DNA from 2 places in the Streptomyces crystallinus genome. Region 1 is predicted to be linked to the other one. Evidence: riboswitches for the same ligand, from Rfam matches in the RefSeq annotation. Region 1 holds a riboswitch; the other holds the start of a gene.
What was found. Region 1 has a riboswitch for cyclic di-AMP ahead of ABD236_RS13685 (transglycosylase SLT domain-containing protein). Riboswitches for the same ligand answer to the same signal wherever they lie in the genome.
Positions count from the first base shown of each region.

Region 2: another riboswitch for cyclic di-AMP. It lies ahead of ABD236_RS10240 (transglycosylase family protein); the one in region 1 lies ahead of ABD236_RS13685 (transglycosylase SLT domain-containing protein).

Region 1 covers NZ_BAAACA010000014.1:686,690-691,146, forward strand. The annotation lists gene ABD236_RS13675 (LmeA family phospholipid-binding protein) at 1-275, opposite strand, end outside; gene ABD236_RS13680 (TetR/AcrR family transcriptional regulator) at 272-856, opposite strand; gene ABD236_RS13685 (transglycosylase SLT domain-containing protein) at 957-1,742, opposite strand; cyclic di-AMP (ydaO/yuaA leader) riboswitch at 1,745-1,931, opposite strand; gene ABD236_RS13690 (oxidoreductase) at 2,276-3,178, opposite strand; gene ABD236_RS13695 (dioxygenase family protein) at 3,641-4,457, opposite strand, start outside.
Region 2 covers NZ_BAAACA010000012.1:69,496-73,952, forward strand. The annotation lists gene ABD236_RS10230 (cytochrome P450 family protein) at 1-849, shown strand, start outside; gene ABD236_RS10235 (transglycosylase family protein) at 982-1,968, shown strand; cyclic di-AMP (ydaO/yuaA leader) riboswitch at 2,229-2,415, shown strand; gene ABD236_RS10240 (transglycosylase family protein) at 2,418-3,092, shown strand; gene eno (phosphopyruvate hydratase) at 3,553-4,457, shown strand, end outside.

The DNA.
Region 1 (4,457 bases):
CCGCCGTCGCGGCCCGCGGGGATGTCGGACGCCTCGATGTCGACGCGGTCGAGGGTGCCGCCGGCCAGCTGGGTCAGTACGGGGAAGCCGTGCACCTTCACGTGGGGCGCGGACTTGAGGCCCTGGGCCTTCTGGAAGGCGTCGGCCGTACGGTGTTCGGTCCAGGCGGCCGCGGCCCGGTCGCCCGCCAGGCCCAGCCCGGCGAGCACGACGACGGCGACGGCGTACTTGCGCCATCCGCGCAGCGCCCGGCTCGCGACAGCACGCGGCGTCATCGCGCGGCCCCCTCATGCTGCGCGCGTATCCCGCACGCGGCGCGGAAGGCCTCGAGCAGCGGGGCGCGCAGCAGCTCGTCCGGCACGTCCTGGCGCGCGGCGACGGTGCTGAGCAGCCCGGTCACGGCCAGCTGCGCCCGGATCGTGCCCGCCAGGTCGTCCGCGTCCGCGAAGGCGGCGAGGGTCTCCGTGCGGTGGTCCCCGAGATCCCCCATGCCCTCGACACCGGCGAGCGCGCCGGGCAGCACCGGCAGCCCGGAGTTGAAGAGGAGGGCGAGGCGGGAGCGGTGGCGCAGCGCCAGGTCGACCAGGTCGGCCGAGGCCCGCCGGTGCCGCTCGGGACCCTCCGGCAGGGCGTCCCAGGTGGCCCGAAGCGCGGCGAACTCGGTCAGCGGGCCGGTCAGTGTCGCCGCGAGCAGCCGCTCCTTGGAGGGGAAGCGGTGCAGCAGGCCCGTCTTGGAGTAGCCGACCCGGTCCGCGATCTCCTGCACGGAGGTGCCGCGGTATCCCCGCGTGGTGAAGAGCTCGGCGGCGGCCTCGACGATCTCCTCGTCGAGCTCGGCGCGCGTCGGGCGTGGCATGACGGTCCTCCCCTGGGCCTGGTCACGCCAAAGTAACAGACCATCTGGTCCTTGTTGGACCAGATGGTCTGCATCCCACCCGGGCGGCAGGAGGACTCGGTCAGTAGGCGCCGTTCACGTTGTCGATCGAGCCGTAGGTCTTGGCCGCGTAGTTGCACGCGGCGACGATGTTGGCGACCGGGTCGTAGCTGTCCGTCGACGTGCCGGGCACGTGGAAGGCCGCGAAGGTGGGGTCGATGACCTGGAGGAGGCCCTTGGACGGGGTGCCGGCCACGGCGTTGGAGTCCCAGTTGTTGATGGCCAGCGGGTTGCCCGACGACTCGCGCATCACATTGCGGTAGATGCCGTCGTAGGAGCCCGGGATGCCGTGCTGGGCCATGATGTCCAGCGACTGCCGGATCCAGCCGTCCAGGTTGTCGGAGTACGTCGCCGTCTTCGCCACGGCGGCGGTCGCCTGCTGGGGCAGGGTGGAGGTCCGCGCCGAGCGGTCGGCCCGCTGGGTCGTGGCCGTACGGTCGGCGGAGGCCGCCGGGGCCTTCTTGCCCACGGCCAGCTCCAGGCCGGGGTGGATGATGGCCGGGTTGCCGCCGATGGCCTGGCGGTTGTCCTGGTAGAGCTGCTTCCAGCCGCCGCTCACCCGCAGGTCCTTGGCGATCTTGGAGAGGGAGTCGCCGGCGACCACGGAGTAGGTCGTCGGCGCCGCCTTGGCCACGGCGGCCGGGGCCTTGGCCACGGCACCGGAGTGCGGGGCCGCCGAGGGCGCGGCACCGGCGCTGGTCGCGCCGATCACCGGAATGATGAGCGCGGCGCCGCCCGTGCCCGCGGCGGCGATGCCCCGGGTGAGGGTGCTGGACTTGGGGCGGCGGTGCTTACCCTTTGCAGGCATGGAGAATTCCTCTCGTTCGCCTGCGAGGTGAGCTGTCGGGTTCGGGCGAGAGTGCCCGGCCGCGCTGCACGCGGCTTCACCCCGAGCCGTTCCGTCATCCGGATTCGGCGGCCTACCTGGTTCCCCCGCTCCTGCCTTTTCGTGTGTGGGAGGTTTCCGGACAGCGGCAGGATTCGGCGGTCCATCCGGATTTGAGCGTGACCGTAAACGAAGGGGACCGGCGTGAACAAGAGCGGGAATTCACGCGGAGATCGTCAAGAAAGATCCACCGGGTTCCGGGGATACGGGTGCTTCTCTCCCCGTACCCCCAACTCGCCCTCCACAGAACGGAATGCGTGCCCCGCCGCGGCCCTGCCCGCCGGGGGCCCGCGTGACCCATTTCACGTCTTCCGCCGACTTTCACCGGGACGACAGATATTTCACTGGCAGCACCCAAATGAAAGCCAATCGAAAGCTAAGCCTCTTTTTCGTTCCCAATGAAACGATTGGCGACATAGGACTTAAAACCGTCACCCAGGGTCCATTTCGGACATCTAGCAGGGCGTCTGGAGCAGCGCCATCTCCTCGTCCGTGAGCCGCAGCGCGCCCGCGGCCACGTTCTCCACCAGGTGGTCCGGGTTGCCGGTGCCCGGGATGGCCAGCACGTGCTCGCCCTGCGCGAGCGTCCACGCGAGGCGGACCTGCGCGGACGTCACACCATGCGCGCGGGCGACCGCGAGGACGGCGTCGCCGTCCGTGGCCCCGGTCTGTGCCGCACCGCTCTCGCGCCCCTCCCCCGCGATGGCGAAGAACGGGACGAACGCGATGCCCTGCTCACCGCAGAGCCGCAGCACCTCGTCGGAGCCCGTCCGCCGGCTGTCCAGGCCGTACCGGTTCTGCACACAGACCACCGGCGCGATGGCCTGGGCCTCCGCCAGATGCTCGGGGTCGATGTTGGAGAGGCCCAGGTGGCGGATGAGGCCCGCCTGGCGCAGCTCGGCCAGCGCGCCGAAGTGTTCGGCGAGCGAACCCGGCCCGTTGAGGCGCAGGTTGACCACGTCGAGGTGGTCACGGCCCAGCTGGCGCAGGTTCTCCTCGACCTGGCCGCGCAGTTGCTCCGGCCTGGCCCAGGGCAGCCACGCGCCGGACGCGTCGCGCCCCGGCCCGACCTTGGTGACGATGACCAGATCGTCCGGATAGGGGGCCAGTGCCCGGCTGATCAGCTCGTTGGCGGACCGGAGCCGGGAGAAGTAGAAAGCCGCGGTGTCGATGTGGTTGACGCCGAGTTCGACCGCGCGGCGCAGCACGGCGAGGGACCGCTCGCGGTCGCTGGGCGTGCCGAGGTCGAAGGCGGCGCTGCCGGTGAGGCGCATAGCGCCAAATCCCAGGCGGTTGACCGACAGGTCACCGAGTTTCCAGGCGCCCGCGGCCGCCGCGCTGATCGTTTCCGTAGTCATGATCGCAGTGTGCCATCCACGCCCGCCGGGCGGAAATGCCCGAACTGTGCGGTGGTTGCGAGAAGTACGGCGGGAAGTGCCGCGAGAGGAACAGCCGAAAAGGCGACGGTATTTCGCAGCCGCCCGCCGCGTCGTCGCGAATCCGGGCGCTACGGCGAAGGATCCGCCGGACGCTCATACGGAACGGCAAGGCGACGGCAATCCTGAAAAGCGTGGTAATCCGACGCCGAATTGAAGACTATCGGGGAACACGAACTGTCGGGGGAAAGCGCCGGGTTCTGCGCGCCGGCCCGGCCGCCTGCGCGGTGGAGCGACCCGGCGCCCTCCCCCCTCCGGCCCGCCCGGCGGGGTCGGGCGGCCGGGGTCTCTTTTTCTTCTCACGGCCCGCGCGCACGCGGCGCCCCAGGGCCTGTCCTCAACCGCCCCGGTACACCGTGGGGTTGCGCGCGCCGGGGCGCAGGGTCACGCGGGCCCCCACAGCGCGGGCACGTTCGGCGGCTCCCAGCCCGGCTGGGCCGTGTGGGCCTGGAGACAGGCGTAGGTGCGGCCGCCGTACGTGACGCGGTCGCCCGAGCGGTAGGAGGTGCCGACGGCCCAGGTGGTGCCGGGCGGGGGGTCGGTGGGCGTGGGGGTCGGTGACGGCGACTGGGCCACGTCGAGCACGAAGTCGAACGCCGCCTGCTTCGCGCCGCCCGCGTCCCGTACGGTCATCAGCAGCCGGGCGTCGAAGAGCGAGTCGGTGTTGTTGCGGGGCTCGCCGGGGAAGTAGAGCTGGGTGGTGAGCACCGGGCGGCCGGGGGCCTGCGCCTTCACATGGATGTGGCGCGTGCGGCCCGGGTAGAGCCCCGGCACGACGGTGGTGAGCGTGAACGCCCCGCGCGCGTCGGTGTACTGGTGGCCCCGCATCCGGAAGCCGGTGTTGTCGTACGCGCCGTTGGTGTCCGCCTGCCAGAAGTCGAGCAGCACGCCCGCCAGCGGCAGACAGGCCCGGCCGAAGACGTACCCGGTGACGGTGAGACGGGTGCCGGGGGTGCCGGGTTCGAGGAGCGAGGTGCGTTCGGGGGAGTTCGGTTTGAAGTACGGGCCCTCTATCTGCTCCGGGGTGGGGTGGTCGCCGTCGTCGCACGGCGGGGTGAGCTCGGGGCCGGTGCCGCTGCCGACGGCGCCGCGCGCCAGGGCGGGCACGGCCGCCATCGACACGGGTAAGGCCACTCCGGCCGCAAGTGCGGCCCGCAGCACGGTCTTGCGGCTGGGCCGGGGCCGCCCGTCGGCGCCCGGC
Region 2 (4,457 bases), on a different contig from region 1:
GAGGCCGACCTCATCCACGAGTTCGCGTTCCCGCTGCCCATCTACGCCATCTGTGACCTGCTCGGGGTGCCGCGCGAGGACCAGGACGACTTCCGCGACTGGGCCGGGATGATGATCCGGCACGGCGGCGGCCCGCGCGGCGGTGTGGCGCGCTCGGTGAAGAAGATGCGCGGGTACCTCCTGGAACTCATCCACCGCAAGCGGGAGAACCCCGGCGACGACCTCATCTCCGGTCTGATCCGGGCCAGCGACCACGGCGAGCACCTCACCGAGAACGAGGCCGCCGCGATGGCCTTCATCCTGCTCTTCGCCGGGTTCGAGACGACCGTGAACCTCATCGGCAACGGCGTGTACGCGCTGCTGCGCAACCCGGAACAGCGTGAGCGCCTCCAGGCCTCGCTGGCGGCCGGGGAGTCGGACCTGCTGGACACCGGCGTGGAGGAACTGCTGCGCTACGACGGGCCGGTGGAGATGGCCACCTGGCGGTTCGCCACCCGGCCGCTGTCGATCGGGGGTCAGGACATCGCCGCGGGCGACCCGGTGCTCGTCGTGCTCGCCGCCGCCGACCGCGATCCGGAGCGCTTCCGCGACCCCGACACCCTCGACCTCGGGCGCCGCGACAACCAGCACCTCGGCTACGGCCACGGCATCCACTACTGCCTCGGAGCACCGCTCGCCCGCCTGGAGGCGAGGGCCGCGCTGGCAACGCTGTTGCGGCGCCTCCCTGACCTGCGGCTCGGGGCGGATCCTGCCGATTTGCGCTGGCGCGGCGGCCTCATCATGCGCGGACTGCGCACCCTTCCGGTCGAGTTCACGCCCGCCGTAACTGACGGTACGTCAAAACTGTGACTTTCGCGTTATCGCGGGTGCATCGACTTGTGACAAGCGTTCGAGTACGGCTACGTTCACCCCTCGACTCGGCAAACCAGGCTCACCGCCAGGCCCAGCAGTCACAGACGTAGTCACACGGAAGGCCACAGCATGCGCTCCGGGAACGGACGGCACCGCCGACCCCGCCAGGCTCCCGCACTCGTCGTCGCGGCGGGGGTGACCGGCTCGGCCCTCGCCCTGCCGCTCTTCGCCGCGAGCGGCGCGAACGCCGCCTCCGCGACCACCTGGGACCGCGTCGCGGAGTGCGAGAGCGGCGGCGCCTGGAGCGCGGACTTCGGCAACGGGCTGTACGGCGGGCTCCAGCTCTCGCAGGAGACCTGGCAGACCTACGGCGGCACCTCCTATGCCGAGCGGCCCGACCTGGCCAGCCGCGCCCAGCAGATAGCCGTGGCCGAGAAGGTGCTCGCGGCGAAGGGCCCCAAGGCCTTCACCAGCTGCTCGTCGGTCTCCGGGCTCACCTCGGGCGCCGGTGCGCCGGCCGTCGACCCGGGCGCCACCCCCTCGCCGTACGTCCCCTCCGAGGAGGGGGCCGCGACCCCGGACGCCACCGCGACGCCGTCCGCGCCCGCGAAGAAGCCTCCGGCGTCCCGTACGCCCTCCGGCTCCGCCTCCACCGCTCCCAAGCCCTCCACGACGCCCTCGGCGCCGTCCACGGGTGCGAGCGGCAAGCCCGGCTCGACCGACGCCGGCGCCGGCGGTACGGCGAAGACCACCGACCCGGCCGCCGGCTCCGCCTCCGGCGGCAAGCACCGCGGCACGCCGGACCCGGCCGAGAGCGGCACCCCCGCGACCACCGAGCCGGGCAATACGGACAACACCCATGAATCGGGGCGACACGCCTCGCGAGGTGACGCCGACTCACGTGGCGCGGGCGACGTCCTGGGCGCCGACTACACCGTCCGCCCCGGCGACAACCTGTGGGACATCTCGCGCGCGCACAAGGTCGAGGGCGGCTGGTCCGCGCTCTACAAGGCCAACGAGAAGACGATCGGCTCCGACCCGAACCTGATCCTGCCTGGCCAGAACCTTGATCTGAACCTGGCAAAGACGGACAACCCGGCCCCGACCAAGGGGTAGTTCAGGGGTCTATGTCCGCTTCTGTGCAAGTGAGACATGGATCTCTTTCCGTCAACTGCCCTGTCCCGTCCGCCCGGTACGCGCGTTACGCCCCCGACCTGCGGAAACAGGGGGCGCGAAAGAGGCCCGAGGGGCGATTTCTCCCTGATGTGCCCCTTTGAACATCAGGGGTTGGTGTGTTTACGGTCGGAGCGCTCGTCACCACGGGCCCCTCCGACCGGAAACGCCGAATCCTGCCGTCGGTCGCGGGGGAACAGTCGACGCTCGATGCGCCGTAGGCAGGAGCGGGGGACCCAAGGTAAGCGCCGGGCCCGGCCGTTGGGGGACGTACACACGTCCCCGGCGGCCACGGGACCGGCTTGGGGTGAAGACGCGCCACTGGCGCGGCCGGGCCACTCACTCGCCCGAACCCGACAGCTCACCTCGCAGGCGTCGGTGAGGAGAACTCCATGCTGCTTTCTGGCAAGGGCAAGCACCGCCGCCCGTCCAAGGCCGTCCGCGTCGTCACGCTGGCGGGTGTCACCGGTGCCGCCGTCGCCGCCCCGCTGATGGCCGCGGGCTCCGCCTCCGCCGCCTCCGTCTCCACCTGGGACGCCGTCGCCCAGTGCGAGTCCGGTGGCAACTGGTCGATCAACACCGGCAACGGCTACTACGGCGGTCTGCAGTTCTCGCAGTCCTCCTGGGCCGCGGCGGGTGGCACCCAGTACGCCTCCCGTGCCGACCTGGCCACCAAGGGCCAGCAGATCGCCACGGCCGAGAAGCTGCTCGCCATGCAGGGTCCGGGTGCCTGGTCCTGCGCCGGTGCGGGCAACCTGACGGCCGGTGGGTCGGCCGCGGACGTGGACACGTCCGGCGCCGCGAAGAAGGCCGCGCCGAAGAAGGCCGCGCCCAAGGCGGCCCCGGCCCCCAAGCGGGAGTCCGCCCCCGCCTCGCGCGGCGAGTCCCGCCCCGCGCCGGTCAAGACCGGTGACGGCGAGTACACGGTGAAGTCCGGCGACACCCTCGGCTCCATCGCGGCGGCGCACGGCGTCAAGGGCGGCTGGGAGAAGCTGTACGAGCTGAACAAGGACGTGGTGAAGGACGCGAACCTGATCTTCGTGGACCAGCACCTCCACCTCAGCTAGCGCGTGCTGCCCGGTCTTTGTCTGCGGGTGTGTGGTGGGTTGCTCGCGCAGTTCCCCGCGCCCCTAAAGGACTGTGGCTGAGCTGGGTGCTCCGGCGCGGCCTACTACCTAAGGGGCGCGGGGAACTGCGCGAGCAACCACCCACTCAGCCGCAGACGAAGGCCGGGCCCTGGGGCGGAGCCCCCGGCCGCCCGCCGGAGGGCTTTCGGGAAGGGGTGGGGTGGGGGCCCAAAAACCGGCCCCCAAGATCCACTCAGCTGTCAGCTGAACCGGGCCCGGGGCCGCGCCCCGAGCAAAGTCCCGCCCCACACGGGGCGGGGCTTTGTTTTGTTCGGGAACATTTTGCCCCCCGTTTCGTCCCACGACCCGGTCGGTCGGCTGGCCGATGCCCCGGAGCCGGTTAGGCTCAGGGGTGCCGGACCACGCGGCCCGGCCCATTCGCGTCACATCCCAGAAGGAGATGCTCGTGCCGTCCATCGACGTCGTCGTAGCCCGGGAAATCCTGGACTCCCGAGGCAACCCCACGGTCGAGGTCGAGGTCGGCCTCGACGACGGCAGCACCGGCCGTGCCGCCGTCCCCTCGGGTGCCTCCACCGGTGCCTTCGAGGCCATCGAACTGCGTGACGGCGACCCCAGCCGCTACCAGGGCAAGGGCGTCGAGAAGGCCGTCCTCGCCGTGATCGAGCAGATCGGCCCGGAGCTCGTCGGCTACGACGCCACCGAGCAGCGCCTGATCGACCAGGCGATGTTCGACCTGGACGCCACGGACAACAAGGGCTCGCTGGGCGCCAACGCCATCCTCGGCGTCTCGCTCGCCGTGGCCCACGCCGCCTCCGAGGCCAGCGACCTGCCGCTGTTCCGCTACCTGGGCGGCCCGAACGCGCACCTGCTGCCCGTTCCGATGATGAACATCCTCAACGGTGGGTCGCACGCCGACTCCAACGTCGACATCCAGGAGTTCATGATCGCCCCGATCGGCGCGGAGTCCTTCTCCGAGGCGTTGCGCTGGGGCACCGAGGTCTACCACACCCTCAAGGCCGTCCTGAAGCGCAAGGGCCTGTCCACCGGCCTCGGCGACGAGGGCGGCTTCGCCCCGAACCTGGACTCCAACCGCGCCGCCCTGGACCTGATCCTGGAGGCCATCAAGGAGGCCGGCTACGCCCCGGGCAAGGACATCGCGCTCGCGCTCGACGTCGCCGCGTCCGAGTTCTACAAGGACGGCAAGTACGAGTTCGAGGGCCAGTCCCGCTCGGCCGCCGAGATGACCGAGTACTACGAGGGCCTCGTCGACGCCTACCCGCTGGTCTCCATCGAGGACCCGCTCTTCGAGGACGACTGGGCCGGCTGGAAGGTCATCACCGACAA